Regions from separate parts of the Parapedobacter sp. ISTM3 genome, predicted to be linked through region 2. Evidence: riboswitches for the same ligand, from Rfam matches in the RefSeq annotation. Region 2 holds a riboswitch; each other region holds the start of a gene.
The links. Region 2 has a riboswitch for S-adenosylmethionine ahead of metE (5-methyltetrahydropteroyltriglutamate--homocysteine S-methyltransferase). Riboswitches for the same ligand answer to the same signal wherever they lie in the genome.
Positions count from the first base shown of each region.

Region 1: another riboswitch for S-adenosylmethionine. It lies ahead of JHJ32_RS01000 (amidohydrolase); the one in region 2 lies ahead of metE (5-methyltetrahydropteroyltriglutamate--homocysteine S-methyltransferase).
Region 3: another riboswitch for S-adenosylmethionine. It lies ahead of JHJ32_RS17170 (O-acetylhomoserine aminocarboxypropyltransferase/cysteine synthase family protein); the one in region 2 lies ahead of metE (5-methyltetrahydropteroyltriglutamate--homocysteine S-methyltransferase).

Region 1 is NZ_JAENGN010000001.1:233,445-238,985, forward strand. It holds gene JHJ32_RS00995 (TlpA disulfide reductase family protein) at 1-485, opposite strand, end outside; gene JHJ32_RS01000 (amidohydrolase) at 492-1,934, opposite strand; SAM riboswitch class I at 2,080-2,187, opposite strand; gene JHJ32_RS01005 (RagB/SusD family nutrient uptake outer membrane protein) at 2,393-3,979, opposite strand; gene JHJ32_RS01010 (TonB-dependent receptor) at 3,998-5,541, opposite strand, start outside.
Region 2 is NZ_JAENGN010000007.1:124,784-130,324, reverse strand. It holds gene trmD (tRNA (guanosine(37)-N1)-methyltransferase TrmD) at 1-333, opposite strand, end outside; gene metE (5-methyltetrahydropteroyltriglutamate--homocysteine S-methyltransferase) at 458-2,779, opposite strand; SAM riboswitch class I at 2,899-3,002, opposite strand; gene JHJ32_RS11525 (response regulator transcription factor) at 3,119-3,811, opposite strand; gene JHJ32_RS11520 (sensor histidine kinase KdpD) at 3,822-5,541, opposite strand, start outside.
Region 3 is NZ_JAENGN010000014.1:82,458-87,998, reverse strand. It holds gene JHJ32_RS17180 (sigma-54 dependent transcriptional regulator) at 1-141, shown strand, start outside; gene JHJ32_RS17175 (homoserine dehydrogenase) at 467-1,648, opposite strand; gene JHJ32_RS17170 (O-acetylhomoserine aminocarboxypropyltransferase/cysteine synthase family protein) at 1,781-3,085, opposite strand; SAM riboswitch class I at 3,337-3,452, opposite strand; gene JHJ32_RS17165 (DUF2721 domain-containing protein) at 3,558-4,028, shown strand; gene JHJ32_RS17160 (glutamine synthetase III) at 4,052-5,541, opposite strand, start outside.

The DNA of each region.
Region 1 (5,541 bases), on a different contig from region 2:
CTGATTTCTGAAGGGCTCAGCCTGTAGGCAAAGTAACGGTATAGAACATACGCGGAGGTGATCGAGGCAGGGTCTTCCTTGATGAAATCGGCAATTTGTATATTCCGCTGGCGGCTGCTGTAATCCACAAAACGGTCATGCGATTTAGAGCCGGACACCACGGTATTGCGATAGGATTCACCGCCGTCGAACGCTACCGTTATCGGCCCCTCTTCCAGGAAAATATAAAACGGCGTCTTGTCTTTTTCAAGCGTGAGTCCGTACAGTTCAGGCAACTGCACGCTTGTGGCGAAGCTGAATGCACCGTTTTGAAGTGCCGCTGAATCAATGGTGTGGAAAATCTTATTATCAAACCGCTGTAGGTATATCGTGCCGGTTTGCATGTCCTTTACGGTACCCTTAAGCTGTAGCGGTTTGGCTTGCTGGGCATATACAGCACTGAGCAAAAGTGTTGAGAGTATGCTTAATGTTATTCTTGTTTTCATATTTCGTTAGTTGTTTTTTAAACGATAATCCAGTGCTGGGGCGCGGTCGCCAAGTAATGACTCATAGCGGAAGTTGGCACCCCTGCGGGATTCGAACTCTTCTTTTACTTCATTGATCAACGTTGGCTTGGTATAAAGGTCTATAGCTGTGAGGGCAAAGACCTTTGCGGTATTGATGAGCGACTTGGTGCCGATGGTGGTTCCGCCGGACGCCACATTCTGCCAGCTGTGGCCAGCACTTCCAGGTACGAAGGTAGCGGTTCCAAATGATACGGTTGGTACGTTCCAGCTTACGTCACCGACGTCTGACGAACCACCTCCCTGTGACGGTTTTTCTTCCTCCAGCGGCTGGACTTTCGCAACGTCATCCAACGCAGCGCTGTTAAGGCCCAAATCTTTCACGATAGCTTCGGCGAAAGCCCGCTCCCGGCTGTCATAGTGAATGCCGCCCACTGTTTCAAGATTTTTTTGCACGATTGCCGCTAGTCGTCGATTAGGCAGTTTCTCGTAGAATCCTGCAATAATTTCGCTGCTTACCGTGGTTTGGGTGCCTTTGGCAGCCCCTTCGGCAGCTTCGTTTACCCAACTGACGAGGTCTTGCAGTACCTCCCGCTTAGGATGGCGGATGTAATAGGATACCTTAGCGACTTCGGGTACTACGTTGGGTGCCTCGCCTCCGTTAGTAATGACATAATGGATACGTGACTCTGACGGAATATGCTCGCGGAGCAGGTTGACCATGTAGTTAAGGGCTTCCACGCCATCTAACGCGGAGCGCCCTTTATCGGGACTGGCTGCCGCGTGTGCCGCCTTGCCGTGGAAGGTATAATCAACCATTTGGATAGCCGTACCCGTAGCTACGTTCACGGCATTTCTCGTGGCAGGGTGCCAATCCAATACGACATCGATTCCCTTGAAGAAACCATCCCGCACCAGATAAACTTTCCCGCCGCCGCCTTCTTCTGCTGGGGTGCCAAATACTTTTATGGTACCCTGGTGGCCGGTGCTTGCCAGCCATTCCTTGATGGCGACGGCCCCCGCTACCGAGGCGGTGCCAAATACGTTGTGTCCACAGGCATGGCCGTTTCCGCCTTCAGTTATCGGCTTGCGGTAAGGTACGGTATCCTGGGATATCCCCGGCAATGCATCAAACTCGGCTAAGATGCCGATGACAGGACTGCCACTGCCATAAGTGGCGATGAATGACGTGGGCATTCCCGCTAATCCGGCCTCTACGGCAAAACCCTGTTCTTCAAGATGATTTTGGAGGATTCCTGAACTTTCCTTTTCCAGAAAGCCCAATTCAGGGGTTGACCAGATAGCTTTTTGGATTTGGTCGTAAGTTTGGAACGAACGGTCTAAATAACTTAACGGGATATCCGTCGTGTTTTGACCAAATAGGGCGAAGGGAAGTAGTATGAGTACGATAAATGTTTGTTTTTTAATCATGTCTGTCGCTATGTTAGTTTTGTGATAACTACGTTTTCATCATTGCCGGTCCCGTCGTGGCTCATCCTCGTTTTGATAATCAAGTAAGTGTCTTCAAGTAGCTGAGATAATTGGATGCTTGGCATCGCGTACATAGCAAGCATTTCACTTATCTACACCTTTGGCAGCGCCCAAGGCAGGATTTAGCACCTTAATGTAGCTTCAGGTTGCTAAGACGTCACAGGGCCTTTCCCTCGGTCTTTCTTGATAAGCACAAACAAAAAGAACTCGGCGGAGCAAAAGTAAAAATAAAAACTATTAAGTTTATAGATTTTATGTGAAATATTTATTTGCGGCGACAATGCTTGCAGCAGAAGTAAAGCGATTATTAAAAACAAAAAAAGAGGCCTTATAACTAAAGCCTCTCCGGTCTAACGGGTTTCGAAATGATCCCCGCATAAGAAGTTATTTAACGGGTGTTAATAATTAGGGTTTTGCTGATTAGCCAGAATTGGATTTGTTGTGACTTCCGTGTTATTGATCGGCCATAGGAAGCGGTAGTCGCTATATGGAATGGCTGGAATCTCTGCGGCGATAGCGGGTTTTCCGACCCCGTAATCCGATCCGTCGTTTTGAAATACACCGCCCCAAGCGCCCGATTTAATCTTCGCTGGAATACCTCCGGTGCTGTAATCAGGGTCCAGCACCAATCGGTGGATGTCTGGCCAGCGGCGTCCTTCTGCGGCAAATTCGATACGTCTTTCGTTTAGAATCGCCTGGATTAAGTCAGTAGGAGCTGATGTAAAACGCGCATCGGCTGGCACGGAGCGATCACGGACAGCATTGAGCAGCAACAGTGCCTGCCCCGTATTGCCCGTTCTGGCATACGCTTCCGAGACATTCAGTAATACCTCTGCATATCGAAGGATTGGAGCCCAATCGGATTGGGTGGTGTAGTCTGTGTATTTCTTGGTAAAGAAATGACGGTACGTCCCTGTCTCGTCTTGTACCTGGAGCAGCTCACGGCGTAAATCACCTGCTACCCAAAACGATGCATTATATAGGTTAGGACTGGTTGATACCAATCCGCGGCCACCAGGTCCTGCGGGACCCAGCATGCGGGCGAGTGAGCCATTGGTGCCTGGGTTTGAATTTTGTCCGTTAGCAATTGAGAATATGGATTCGGTGTTGTTTGAGTAATTAGTGAAAGGTCCGTCAGGACTTACTGTCAGCGAGTAGCTACCTATCGGGCTGGTAAACGTACCGCCGGTGGCATCGGTGCCCAATTTAGTTCCTTCGGCAATTACACCTGCCCAATCGCCAAGATGCAGTTTGATTCTTGTTTTTAAGCCGATTGCGGCACCCTTTCCTGCTCTGTTGATGGGGCTGTTTGCGGGTAGCACACTTTCTGCATAATCAAGGTCGGCAAGGATCTTTTCATAGGTGCCGGCAACCGTGCCGCGGTCTACCGTGCTCGCCCGTTCAACTGTCTCCGTGGAATTAATGCCAAAATCACGGTAGGGCACACCATAGGCACCGGCATTCGCCCCCTCGGCATAAGGCAGGCTGAAGTGCAACAGCAGTTCGTGATGTGATAAAGCTCTTAAGAACCGAGCCTCGCCTTCATAAATATTAGCCGCTTCCGGGGTGATGATTCCTGCGGATTCCGCTCCGCGCACACCTTCTATGAATAGGTTCGCCTGGTTAATAAGGTTGTAGAGCTGATCCCAATGGTTGGTGTTGTTTGCCGAGGTCGTTGAGTAGGTAGCCTCATAGGTGATTTGGTAAAACTGCTCCAGATTCACCACATCTTCACCTCGAACCTCAGCCTGCTGGATAGATGCCGCTCCAAATGGATATCCCCGTCCGGCGCCACCGTTATAGGTGCCAATGGCTGCTTGGCTGTATACTCCGTTTGCTGCCAATTCGACGTTTTCAGGTGTGTCAAATATTGCTGCTTCGGATAGTCGATTATAGGGGCCTAATTCCGTAAAACTATCCTTGCAGGAAGATGTGGCAAAGACCAATCCGCTCAATAGTATTAATGTCTTGTTTATCCTTTTCATTTCGTGTCAGATTTTTGATTATAAACTCAAGTTGATGCCAAACGTGAATGTTCTGGGGACTGGGTTTACGTTGTCGTCCAGGCTGGGCGCTCTGTTTGTTGTGACGCTGTTTGCAATTTCCGGGTCGATACCTGAATATCCCGTGATGACAAAGGCGTTCTGTACCGAGGCATAGATCCGGGCGTTGTTTACGTTGATCCGACTTAGCAGCGCTTGGGGCAATCGGTACCCCAAGGAGATGTTCTGGAAACGCAAATACTTTCCATCTTCAAGGAAGCGGCTGTTCAAATGGCCGGCTTGATTAAGGCGGTTGGTCTGTCCGGCCCACAGGATCGGAACATCTGTGTTTGGATTTTCAGGTGTCCATGCATTGAGCATTTCCCGGCTGTTGTTTGCGTAAGATTGGGTGGTGAGGGTCGATTGACGGGTGAGGTTGTAGACCTTGTGCCCACCAGCAAATGTCAGGAATAAGCTAAAGTCAAAGTTTTTGTAGTTGAGGGTATTGTTGAATCCACCATACCAAGTTGGGTTTGACTGGCCTAAAAAGATTTTGTCTTCAACTGCATTTAAGGCGCGCGTTGTTTGAGAGGTGTTCGATGGGTCGTTTGGATGGAATATCGACCATGATCCATCTTGAGGGTGGATTTGGGCCAACGTCCGAACTCCATCTAAATATTGGACGAAAACAGGGTAGCCGTTTGCCGGATTCACCCCATAATATTCGTAGCCGAAAAATTCAGCGATAGAGCGTCCGACTTCAGTTCTGTGGTATGTATTTACCAGGGGTGCGCCGGCCAGCTGCGTAATTTCGTTTTTGACGAAGGTTAAATTCAGGTTAGAAGTCCACGAGAAATTAGTCTTGTGGATATTCGTCGTGTTTAGTGTGAATTCCCATCCTTTGTTATTTAGCCTGCCGACATTTGTGTTTATCTCATTGCCGGGTATGCCTTGCGAAGGCGGGACGGGGACGGCCAAAATCAAGTTGTCAACATCATTTTGGAACCAATCGGCTGTCAGTGTTACCCGGCTGGCGAACAGGGACAGATCCAAGCCTACGTTGGTTTTTTTACTTGTTTCGAATGTTAGATCGGGGTTGCCGACCTGCGAAAAGAAAAATCCGCTGATGTCGCCGTATAAACGAGGGGCATAGACGCCTGCATAAGGAAACGCGCCGATTTCAACGTTGCCGACTTCGGCATAACCTCCCCGTATTTTTAAGTCATCGATGAAGCTTAATCCATCAGCATTTTTAAAGAATCCTTCCTCTGAAAGCCGCCAACCCAACGATATACCGGGTAGCGTGGCTCCTTGGTTGCCCCATGGTAGGGACGAAATTTTGTCATGTCTCAGAGTTGCTGTAAGTAGGTACCGGTCCAATACCGAATAATTCAGCCGCCCAAAGAGTGACGTGAGCGATCTTTCCTCGTAGCCGCCGCCAGAATTTTGTGTTCCGAACGTGCCGGAGATAATGTTCTTTTCGCCGAAAAAGGTATGCGCGAGGTCAATGCCTTGGCCAAAGAAGTTGTTGTCAAAGCTTTTCTGTGCTTCATAGCCGCCGACGA
Region 2 (5,541 bases):
ACAAAGGATGATAAGGTTGGCTTTGGTTGACAGGTGGTTGGCGATAGTCTGGTTGAGCGTGTCGCCGTCAGGTGTCATGAAGATGATCTCATCATAGCTGCGCTGGGCTTGCAGTTGCTCGATACAAGCGGCAAAAGGGGCCACTTGCATCACCATGCCGCTGCCGCCCCCGTACGGGTAGTCGTCCACGCTTTTATGCTTATTATCGGCGTAATCGCGCAGGTTGTGCACAACGATTTCGCAAAGTCCCTTTTTTTGCGCACGCTGTAAGATGGAATGTGCAAAAGGACTATCCAACAGCTGGGGTAGCACCGTAATAATGTCAAACCGCATACGGGCAAAGATAGTGTTTTTTGGTGATGGGTCGGCCATGGCCGATGGCCTTTAGGGGGGTTAAAAAAGTCCGGCTGCCGCTATTGGCAGCCGGAGTCAGCGAAAATTTGTCGCGTAAAGGCACTTACACCGTTTCTGTTACGCCGCGCAACGTTTTGGCCGCTTCTACCATGGCTTCCAAAGCCGCCTTGGTTTCAGGCCAGGCACGGGTCTTTAGGCCGCAGTCCGGATTAACCCATAGTTGCTCCGCAGGAATGACGGCCTTTGCTTTTTCAAGCAGGGCTACGATCTCCTCCTTGCTCGGTACACGAGGTGAATGGATGTCATAAACGCCGGGGCCAATGTCATTCGGGTAATTGAAGTCAGCAAAGGCATCCAACAATTCCATTTGTGAGCGGGACGTTTCGATGGTGATGACATCAGCATCCATCGCCGCGATGTGCTCAATGATGTCATTAAACTCTGAATAGCACATATGCGTATGGATTTGCGTGTCGTCTTCCACATTGGATGAGGAGACGCGAAACGCACGTACCGCCCAGTCAAGGTATCCTTTATGGTCGGCCTTACGCAGCGGGAGTCCTTCGCGGATGGCAGGCTCGTCAATTTGGATGATCTTGATGCCGGCTTTTTCCAGTGCCTGTACTTCATCCAGGATGGCGAGCGCAATCTGGTAGGTGGTCTCTGAACGCGGCTGGTCATTGCGCACGAACGACCACTGCAGGATCGTTACCGGTCCGGTGAGCATGCCCTTCACGGGGCGTTCGGTGAGCGATTGCGCATATGCAGACCAGCGCACGGTCATATCTGCGGGGCGGCTTACGTCGCCATAGATGATGGGGGGCTTCACGCAGCGTGAACCGTACGATTGCACCCACCCATTTTTGGTGAACGCATAACCGGAGAGCTGCTCGCCGAAGTACTCCACCATGTCGTTGCGTTCGAATTCGCCATGCACCAGCACATCGATATCCAATTCTTCTTGCAGACGGATGGTCCGCTCGGTTTCTTCGGCGATGAGTTTATCATATTCCTCTTGCGTGATGGCGCCCTTCTTCAGGTCGGCCCGCCACTTGCGGACGTCCCGTGTCTGTGGGAACGAGCCGATGGTGGTGGTGGCAAAGGCCGGCAGGTTGAATTTTGCGAGTTGCTTTGCTTTGCGTTCGGCGAACGGACTTGTCCGTTGTGCGTCGGCATCGGTAATGCTTTTTACACGGGCCTTCACCTCCTCGCGGTGAATCAACGTTGACGTACGCCGGCTTTGCTGTGCAGCCCTGTTGGCTTCGAAACGGGTTAATGTCGCCGCGTCAACGTTGCCAGTTGCCAGGACGGCCAAATCTTTTACCTCTGCCAGCTTTTGTTTGGCAAAGGCCAGCCAGTTTTTGACCTCCGCGGGCAACGATTGTTCATTGTCTTCTAAATCCAGGTCAAACGGAACATGCAGTAAGGAGCTTGACGGCGCTACCCAAACGCGGTCTGCACCTAATGTGTCCACGGCCTGTTTAATCTTCCGGAGAGACGCTTCGTAGTCATTTTTCCAGATATTGCGGCCATCCACCACGCCCAAAGAAAGAATAAGGTTGGCAGGCACGGCAGGTAACAGTTCGTCCAACTGTTTTTCGCCGCGTACAAGATCGACATGCAGCGCCTGCACCGGCAGGCGCAGCGCCGTTTGCGCATTTTCCTGCAGCGCCTCGAAATAAGTGGCGACCAACAGCTTGATGCCATTAGCGGCGGCCGAGAGGCGATCATAGACGGTTTGATAGAGCGCCCGGGTCTTGTCGTCGATATCCAGCGCCAAAAACGGTTCATCAAATTGTATCCACAGGGCTCCGGCTTGAGCCAGTTTGCCGAGGATTTCTTCATAAACAGGCAATAGGCGATCTATCAAATCCAAGCGGTTGAAGCCGGCTTCTTTTTCCTTGCCTAAAAGCAAGTAAGTGATAGGACCCAACAATACCGGTTTGGTGACAATACCTAACTGCTTGGCTTCGTTAAACTCGTTGACGATCTTTTCCGAAGTAAGGCGAAACTGCTGGTCTTTTACAAATTCAGGAACAATGTAATGGTAGTTGGTATCAAACCATTTGGTCATTTCCATGGCGGTCACATCCAGGCCGTCCTGCTGGAAACCGCGGGCCATGGCAAAATACAAATCGAGGTTGTATGAAGATGCTCCTGCTAACGGAAAGCCCTGGTAACGAGCAGGGATAGCGCCCACGGTCAGCGAGAGGTCCAACACCTGATCATAGAAAGAGAAATCATTTGACGGGATGAGGTCAATACCCGCATCCTGCTGGGTCTTCCAATTGCTTTCGCGTATAGCGCGTGCAGCATCCAATAGCTCTTGCTGGCCTATTTTTTTTGCCCAATAGGCTTCGTTAGCCTTCTTCAGTTCCCTTAGGGCGCCGATGCGGGGGTAACCCAAATTGTTGGTTTTTAACATGACAATGTGTATGATAACTATTTAAATATACAAATCAGCTACCGCCTCTCCTACTTCGGAATCGGCGATCCTACGTTTTTATATTGCTTTAGGGGAGAGGGCACAAGGTGAGTTGTGTCTGCTTATTTTTCCCCGATTACCCGGGGTAGAATTTAGCACCTTGTCTGGTGACAGGTTGCTAAGGCTTCACAGGGTCCATTCCCTCTGCCTTTCTCCATAAGCGGCCGCTAATATCGGCATAAAATTTGAAATGCGCAAAAAATAATTCGCAGGCGCGGCGCCCATCCATCCGTCATGCGGAAACGAGCAAACTTGTAGAAGGCGCTTATCCCAGCCTGATTAACTGACCAACAGCTTATAACCCTTGCCATGCACATTCACGATTTCCACCTTGGGATCATCGCGCAGGTATTTGCGCAGTTTGCTCAAAAAGACGTCCATGCTACGGCCATTGAAATAGTTGTCGTCGTGCCAGATTTTTAGCAGGGCTTCCTCCCGGGTAAGCACATCGTTCTTTTTGATGCAAAGTAGGCGCAACAACTCAGCCTCCTTGGTGGATAGTTTCTGCTGATAGCCATTGCTGCTGATTTGCTGGGCGACATAATCGAAGTGGTAATTCCCGATTTGGAATTTGTCCGGGAGTTCCTCCTCCCCTTGCTTTTCGCGGGATGCCCGCTTAAGCAAGGCGTTGATACGGAGCAAAAGCTCTTCCACGCGGAAGGGCTTGGTAATGTAGTCATCACCCCCCAGGCCAAATGCTTCGGTCTTGTCTTCCATCATCCCTTTTGCCGTGGCAAAGATAATGGGAATGTCCGCGTTGGCTTTCCGGATTTCTTTGCCCAAGGTAAAGCCGTCTTTACGGGGCATCATCACATCGAGGATGCAGAGGTCAAATTTCTCTTTATTGAATTGGCGAAGGGCTTCGTCGCCGTCTTTGCAGAGTGTGACGTCAAACTTTCCTTTCAGTTCCAGGTAGTCCTTTAAGATGTCGCCCAAATTGGGGTCGTCCTCTGCTAATAGAATTTTTTGCATAATAGTCTCCCTATCCTTTGAGCGGCAGCATGATTTCAAACGCAGTTCCTTTGTCCTTCTCGCTTTTTACCTGCACTTTGCCGCCAAATCGTTTTACAATGTCACTTACGTAGCTTAACCCCAAACCGAATCCTTTTACGTCGTGACGGTTTCCGGTGGGTATGCGGTAAAACTGATCGAAAATCTTGGAAAGCTGGTCACGGTTCATTCCGATGCCCTTATCGGCCACGGTAATGTGTATGTGGCTGCCGGCATTTCTTGTTTTAATGGTGATGTCGGGCTTTTCTTTGCTGTACTTAATCGCGTTATCGATCAAATTGAAAAACACGTTGGATAAATGTAATTCGTCTCCCACGACAGTAGCATCTGTTGCATCAAGATGCATGTGCACATTGGCGTCGTTTTTGAGCAATTGCAGCTCCATGCTATCCACCACGGCTTGCGCAAGGTCATTAACATCTACATCGCGAAGTTCCAATTTGAGGTTTCCTTTTTCCAGGCGCGCGATGTTAAGCACCCGTTCGATATGGTTGCCTAAGCGCACATTTTCGTCGTATATGATATTAGCGAGACGGGCAGCCCGCGTCTGATCAGATGCTATCTCGGGATCGCGCAGGGATTCGCTGGCAATCATGATGGTCGCCACGGGGGTTTTAAACTCGTGCGTCATGTTGTTGATGAAATCCGTCTTCATCTCGGAAATCTTCTTTTGGCGGAGCATGGTAAAGATGGTGTACGCAAAACAGCTGATGAGTACCAGTAAAAGCGCGACCGACGAAAACAGCATGACCGTCATGTTGCCCATCAAAATGTTGGCTTTATTGGGGAAATAGACAGAAAGCCGGCCGGATGAGCGCTCATTGTCCGCACGGAATAACTCGGTGGTATACAGGTTTTGGGACGAAAGGTCCTCCGCCGAAAAATTCGCGAACGCATACAGCGTGGTGTGGTTGTCTTTTATTTCCAGGTTGAAGGCGGATTTTATATCCCGGCTTAGCAGCTCCTTACGCAGCTCGCGTCTGATATAAGCAACGTCGATGCGCTGGCTCAACGGGCGTTTATACAGTTCGATCTCTGCGGCGAAATCCTCCATTAATTGGGGGTTTTTGCCGCTTAGTATCGCAATGGTGTCCATCAGCGTAGTGGCCTCCAGCAGTTGGAGCTGGCGCTCTTTGCGGGCTATTTCGCTTTTCAGCTTGAGATCTTGCCTGGGAGGTAAGGTTTCGATGGCGTAATTTAAAACCGTGGAGCCGTATGCAATGGGGCCTGGAATAAAATAACGCACGCTGTCATCTTTGGCTTTGAGCAACGGCACCTGCCGGATAGCATAGAGACCCACAATATTGTCATTGCGTTGGAAAGCGCCATCAACCGTGGCGTTCGTCTGAAATTTGACGCGCAAAAAGTCTTTATACCGGGAATCATTGAGATACGTCTCATAAAACTCATTGCTTTCAATAGGCAGCACCACGGGATATTGTGCAAACAGCGTCTCCTCATGCCGTTTGAAGGCGGCGTATTGCCGGGCTTGTTTTTCCCGTAGCCGCTCAATCTCGGTTTTTAGGCGCAACTGTTCCTCCAGCTTGCGTTGCTCCCGCTCCAGTTTTTCTTTGTTTTTGCGCTGGGCATCGGCGAGCTGCATGACCTCTCGTTTTTCAGCCTTGGCGGCGACCGCGTTGAGCGCAGCTTTCACCGATTCGTCAAATAGCTGTGCTTTCAGGATGTATGAT
Region 3 (5,541 bases), on a different contig from region 2:
GACTATACAGAGAAGGAATATATCAAATATAAGCTGGAAAAGAATGGCTGGAACGTGTCAAAGACCGCGGACGAAATCGACATACAACGTAGCCACCTTTATAGCAAGATAGAAAAATACGGTTTAAAAAGAGAAGCTTAGGTTTTCATGCCCACGGCACCAGGCCGTGGGCAATCCCATCTGTTCATTCATTGAACTTCCGATACTGTCTCCGAATCAAAACCACTACGACTATAATGAGCACGATCGCGCCTAATACGATATAGCCATAAGTTTGCCATGCGGTTTCCTGGACCGTATCGTGCTGCTGGGCGAACGCAATATTAGCGGAGTTTGTCAATAAAAAAAGTAATAAGGCAGCAATACTGTGCATAATATCAGGATTTTTAAAGCAATATATATATTTAAATGCACAACCGAAGCTTATGTTTTATTATTTTTACTTTTTTATCAAATACCTGGCTTGCTACGCTATCTCGGCGAGAAAATACCCTTCTCTATCGATAATATCCCGATTTTTTAGGATATTGCTCAGATTAACTTTTCCTATAATATATTTAAAGTCCTGGGCATAATAGCGCTCGCTGATCGAAGTGAACTTGAGATGTTCAATAAAGCTCTCCTCTTTGTAACGTAGGTAGACTTCTATTTCCCAATCCGTGCTGTAAGCAAGCCCGTTGGCATCAATGTGTTTTTTGTACTCGTATTTATAACCATACCGCAAAGCCGCTATGTCGGATAGTACGGCGGATCCCGTTGGATGGCCGCCGGCGCCTTTGCCATAGAAAAATTGCTCATCGGCGAATGCGGCTTTAACCAGCACACCGTTGTATTCGTTCTCTACGCCATACAATATGTTGTCGCGAGGAATCAGCTTTGGCAACACATATAAAATGACAGATTTATCATTGATTTCCCGCGCTGTAGGGACCAATTTGATTTTGAAATTCTTTTCTTTGGCGAATTGGATATCGGATGCGCTAAGCTTGTCTATTCCGATATTCAAAATCGCTTCCGGGGCGATATAAAGGCCGTAAGCATGCGATGCTACAATAGCCAGCTTAAATTTTGGATCGTACCCACCGACGTCCAATGTAGGATCAGTCTCTGCAAAACCGAGGTCCTGAGCTTGTTTCAACGCCGTAGCATATGCCAGATTTTCGTTAAATATTTTAGATAAAATATAGTTGGATGAACCATTGAAGATACCCGTCACTGCATGGAGCAGTTCATTGTCATAGTACTCTTCGAGGTTCCTGATAATGGGAATGCTTCCGCATACCGCCCCTTCATATAGCAAACTTGTGCCATACTCCTGCTGGATGGCTATCAAATCAGCTAAGTGGGTTGCGATCATTTTTTTATTGGCAGAAACGACGTTTTTCCCCGACCGGAGGGCGCTGGACACGATATCGAAGGCAGCCTCCGCATCGTCGATAAGCTCTACAACAGTATTGATTTCCGGGTCGTCCAGCACGGCGTTGGCATCGGTGGTAAACAGTTCGGCGGGTAATGTGCGTTTCTTTTCAGGGTGTTTGATGACGAATCGTTTGATTGCAAGGTTGAGATTTTTGGTTTTGATGATATCGTGCAGCCCTTGCCCCACTACACCAAAACCGAAAATCCCCAAGGTAAGTTTGTTGTTCATGTTTACTGTTACGTTATTTAATGTCTGGCTCAGCTAACGTGGCAACGTGCGCTCCACTTTCAAGTTAAATGTTCTGGAATTTGTCAATATATGTAACATGCATTGTGTTTGTTTGCTGCTTAGTGATCGGGGTTACCTAATCTTATCAAATGCCTGTTGCAGATCGGCTTTGATATCGTCAATGTGTTCGATACCCACAGAAATACGGAGTAAACCAGGAAATACGCCGGCGTTCAGCTGGTCAGCTTCACTCAATTGCTGATGTGTGGTGGCTGCAGGGTGTATGATTAATGTTTTCGCATCGCCAACATTTGCCAGATGGCTTATCAATTGCAGGGCATCGATGAATGCATTGGCCTTATCCGCACCTCCTTTGATGATAAATGACAATACGCTGCCGAAACCATTTTTTAGATACTTTTGGGCGTTGTTATGGTGTGGATGATTTTTTAAGCCCGGATAGCTTACCCGCTCAACCTGTGGGTGGCTTTCAAGCCATTTGGCTACTTCAAGGGCGTTGTCTACGTGGCGTTGTACGCGTAGCGAAAGTGTTTCCAGGCCTTGTAATAACAGAAAGGCATTGAACGGCGACAGCGCGGGGCCATAATCCCGAAGCCCTTCCACACGTGCACGAATAGCAAATTGAATATTCCCGAATGGGCCGCCCACGCCGAACACGTCACTGAATACCAAGCCATGGTAGCCTTCAGACGGCTCGCTGAATTGCTTGTATTTGCCATTTCCCCAGTTGTAGTTTCCTCCATCAACAATTACGCCGCCGATGCTGTTGCCATGGCCGCCAATCCATTTAGTGGCCGACTCAACCACAACATGTGCACCATGTTCCAATGGTTTGAAAAGGTAGCCGGCTGCGCCGAATGTGTTATCTACAATGAGTGGTAAATCGTATTTTTGCGCGATACTCGAAATCCGCTCAAAGTCTGGAATGCTGTAGCTCGGATTGCCGATCGTTTCTACATAAATCGCTTTGGTATTGTCATCGATGAGCGCCTCGATATTCTCTGGAGCGTCGTCTTTTGCAAATCGTGCTTCTATGCCTAATCGTTTGAAGGATACCTTGAACTGATTGAATGTGCCACCATATAGGTTTGCGCCGCTGACAAAATTATCACCGTTTTCTAATATGTTGGTCAATGCGATGAATTGAGCGGCTTGTCCTGACGCAACAGCCAATGCGGCCACTCCGCCTTCCAACGCAGCGATGCGCTTTTCAAACACATCAGTGGTTGGGTTCATAATCCGTGTGTATATGTTGCCAAATTCTTTCAGGGCAAATAGATTCGCGCCGTGTGCCGCACTATTGAATACATACGACGTGGTTTGATAGATGGGTACCGCACGCGAACCCGTAGTGGGGTCGATTTCTTGGCCAGCGTGTACTTGCAAGGTCTCAAATTTTAGATTTTCATTAGCCATAATCTGCTGTTTTTATTTGTGGATTAATCTGATATTACAAAGGATGCATGCGCTACGGTACACCAGTATCGCTGCGGGCGCTAGCCAGCAACTTGTATACCTATTGCGTGTACGGGATTAGCAGCATGTACACATCGTTCCGCTGCACATTCGGATGGCTTGAATGACGGTAAGGGAGGCGGTCTGATGCCCAGATTCCCAATTGGCTGGATAACGATTGCTGCTTGTTGGATACATGTTCATTGTCTTTTTATTTATATGCTCCCAACAACAATGTTGGTTGGGACAGGATTTGGCACCTTTTCCGTCGCTTCAGATGGTTGCCAGTGGGTCATTGAGCCAGTCTCTCGCCACTTCTTTATAAACCAAGACCTTTTGAAGAGGAATTGATTTGTGTGTGCATGCACACATCGAGTGCAAATATAGGTTGTGCGATTTGTATGTGCAAAGTATTTTTGATTTTTTTGTACCAATGAATATTACATTTAATACAGCAGCGCTGCTATTTCCGGCAATCAGTTTAATTATGTTGGCTTACACCAATCGGTTTTTGGCGTTAGCTGCGTTGGTCCGCAGCCTGCATGCAAAATATCTTGAACACAATAAAAGCGGTGTTTTGCATGGACAGATTCAGAATCTTCGGTATCGGTTGAAGTTGATTAAGCAAATGCAGGCCATGGGTGTATTGAGCTTCGTCGCCTGCATCGTTTGCATGTACTGCATTTATATTGAAAACAACTACTTCTCAGAGCTGACCTTTGCGCTGAGCCTGCTTTTTTTTGCTATATCGCTCATTATTTCGTTGCTTGAGATTCAGGTCAGCAATAAAGCCCTGGAACTGGAGTTGAGCGATATGGAAGAAGGAGATGACAGGTCACTGGTCGACTACATCAAGAAAAAGTTTGATAAGAAAAAAAGTGGCCCTCAATCGGAGGGCCACTAAATTTAAGTTTAGAGGGAGGTAAGTTATCTTACGAAAAGGAGCTCCCGCAGTTTTGGCAATGGCCACTTGCGGTCGTCAATTATCTGCTCAAGTTTATTGATGTGATACCTGATTTTGTCAAAATAAGGTTTTACATTTTCATCATAAGCTATGGCCTTTTCGCGTGTGTCTTCCAATACATTGGCTTTTTTGCGTTCTTGGCGCATGGCCTCAGCTTCAGCAATAATGGTATTGACATGCGTGGATATACGCTCAATAAGCTCTACTTGAGCATTATAAGTATCCGCTTTTAATCCGATGTCTTTTAGCCCTTTGACATTGGTTATCAGATCATTCTGATAGTTAAAAGCGGCCGGAGCGATAAGACTGTTTACAATTTCACCATATACCCGTGCCTCAATCTGGATCTTCTTATAATAGTTTTCCAGTAAGATCTCGTGGCGAGCCTTGCTCTCCCGCTTACTTAGTACGCCAAGTTTTTCAAAAAGTTCGAGTGATTTCTCGCTAACGTAAACGTCCAGTGCTTTTGGCGTCGTCTTAATGTTGGAAAGGCCCCGCTTATGCGCTTCTTCTTCCCATTCTTTGCTGTATCCGTTGCCTTCGAAACGAATAGCTTTGGATTCTTTGATGTATTTGCGTACAACGTTAAGCAGCGCCAAATCTTTCTTCGTGCCTTTTTTGATTTGCTTGTCAACTTCCGACTTGAATTCGATTAATTGGTTTGCTACGATAGCACTGAGGACGGTCATCGGGCTGGCACTGTTTGCCGACGAACCGACTGCCCTGAACTCAAATTTGTTTCCCGTAAACGCAAATGGCGACGTTCGATTCCGATCGGTATTGTCTAATTGCAGCTCAGGAATTTTGGGAATACCATGCCAAAGTAACGTTTCGTTTTTGACTTTCTTTGCTACCCTTGCGGTTTCTACTTCGTCAAGCACAGCATTTAGTTGGCTGCCAAGGAAGATGGAAATAATGGCAGGTGGGGCCTCGTTAGCACCCAAGCGATGGTCATTGGCGGCACTTGCGATGGATGCGCGCAGGAGGTCTGCATTGTCATGTACCGCTTTGATGACATTGACGAAAAACGAAAGGAACATCAAATTGTTTTTCGGTGTCTTGCCGGGAGAAAGCAGGTTTACCCCAGTGTTGGTAATCATTGACCAGTTGTTGTGCTTGCCTGAGCCGTTGATGTCGGCATAAGGTTTTTCGTGGATCAACACCTTGAATTTATGCCGTAGGGCTACTTGCTCCATGACATTGAGTAATAGCTGGTTGTGATCAATAGCTAGGTTGATTTCCTCAAACATCGGTGCACATTCAAACTGTGAAGGGGCTACTTCGTTGTGCCGGGTCTTCAGCGGAATACCCAATTTGAGTGCTTCTTGCTCCAGATCCACCATGAAGGCCAATACCCGCTCAGGAATGGCACCGAAGTAATGATCCTCCAATTGCTGACCTTTAGCAGACATATGGCCAAACAACGTGCGCCCAGTAAGTTGTAAGTCGGGTC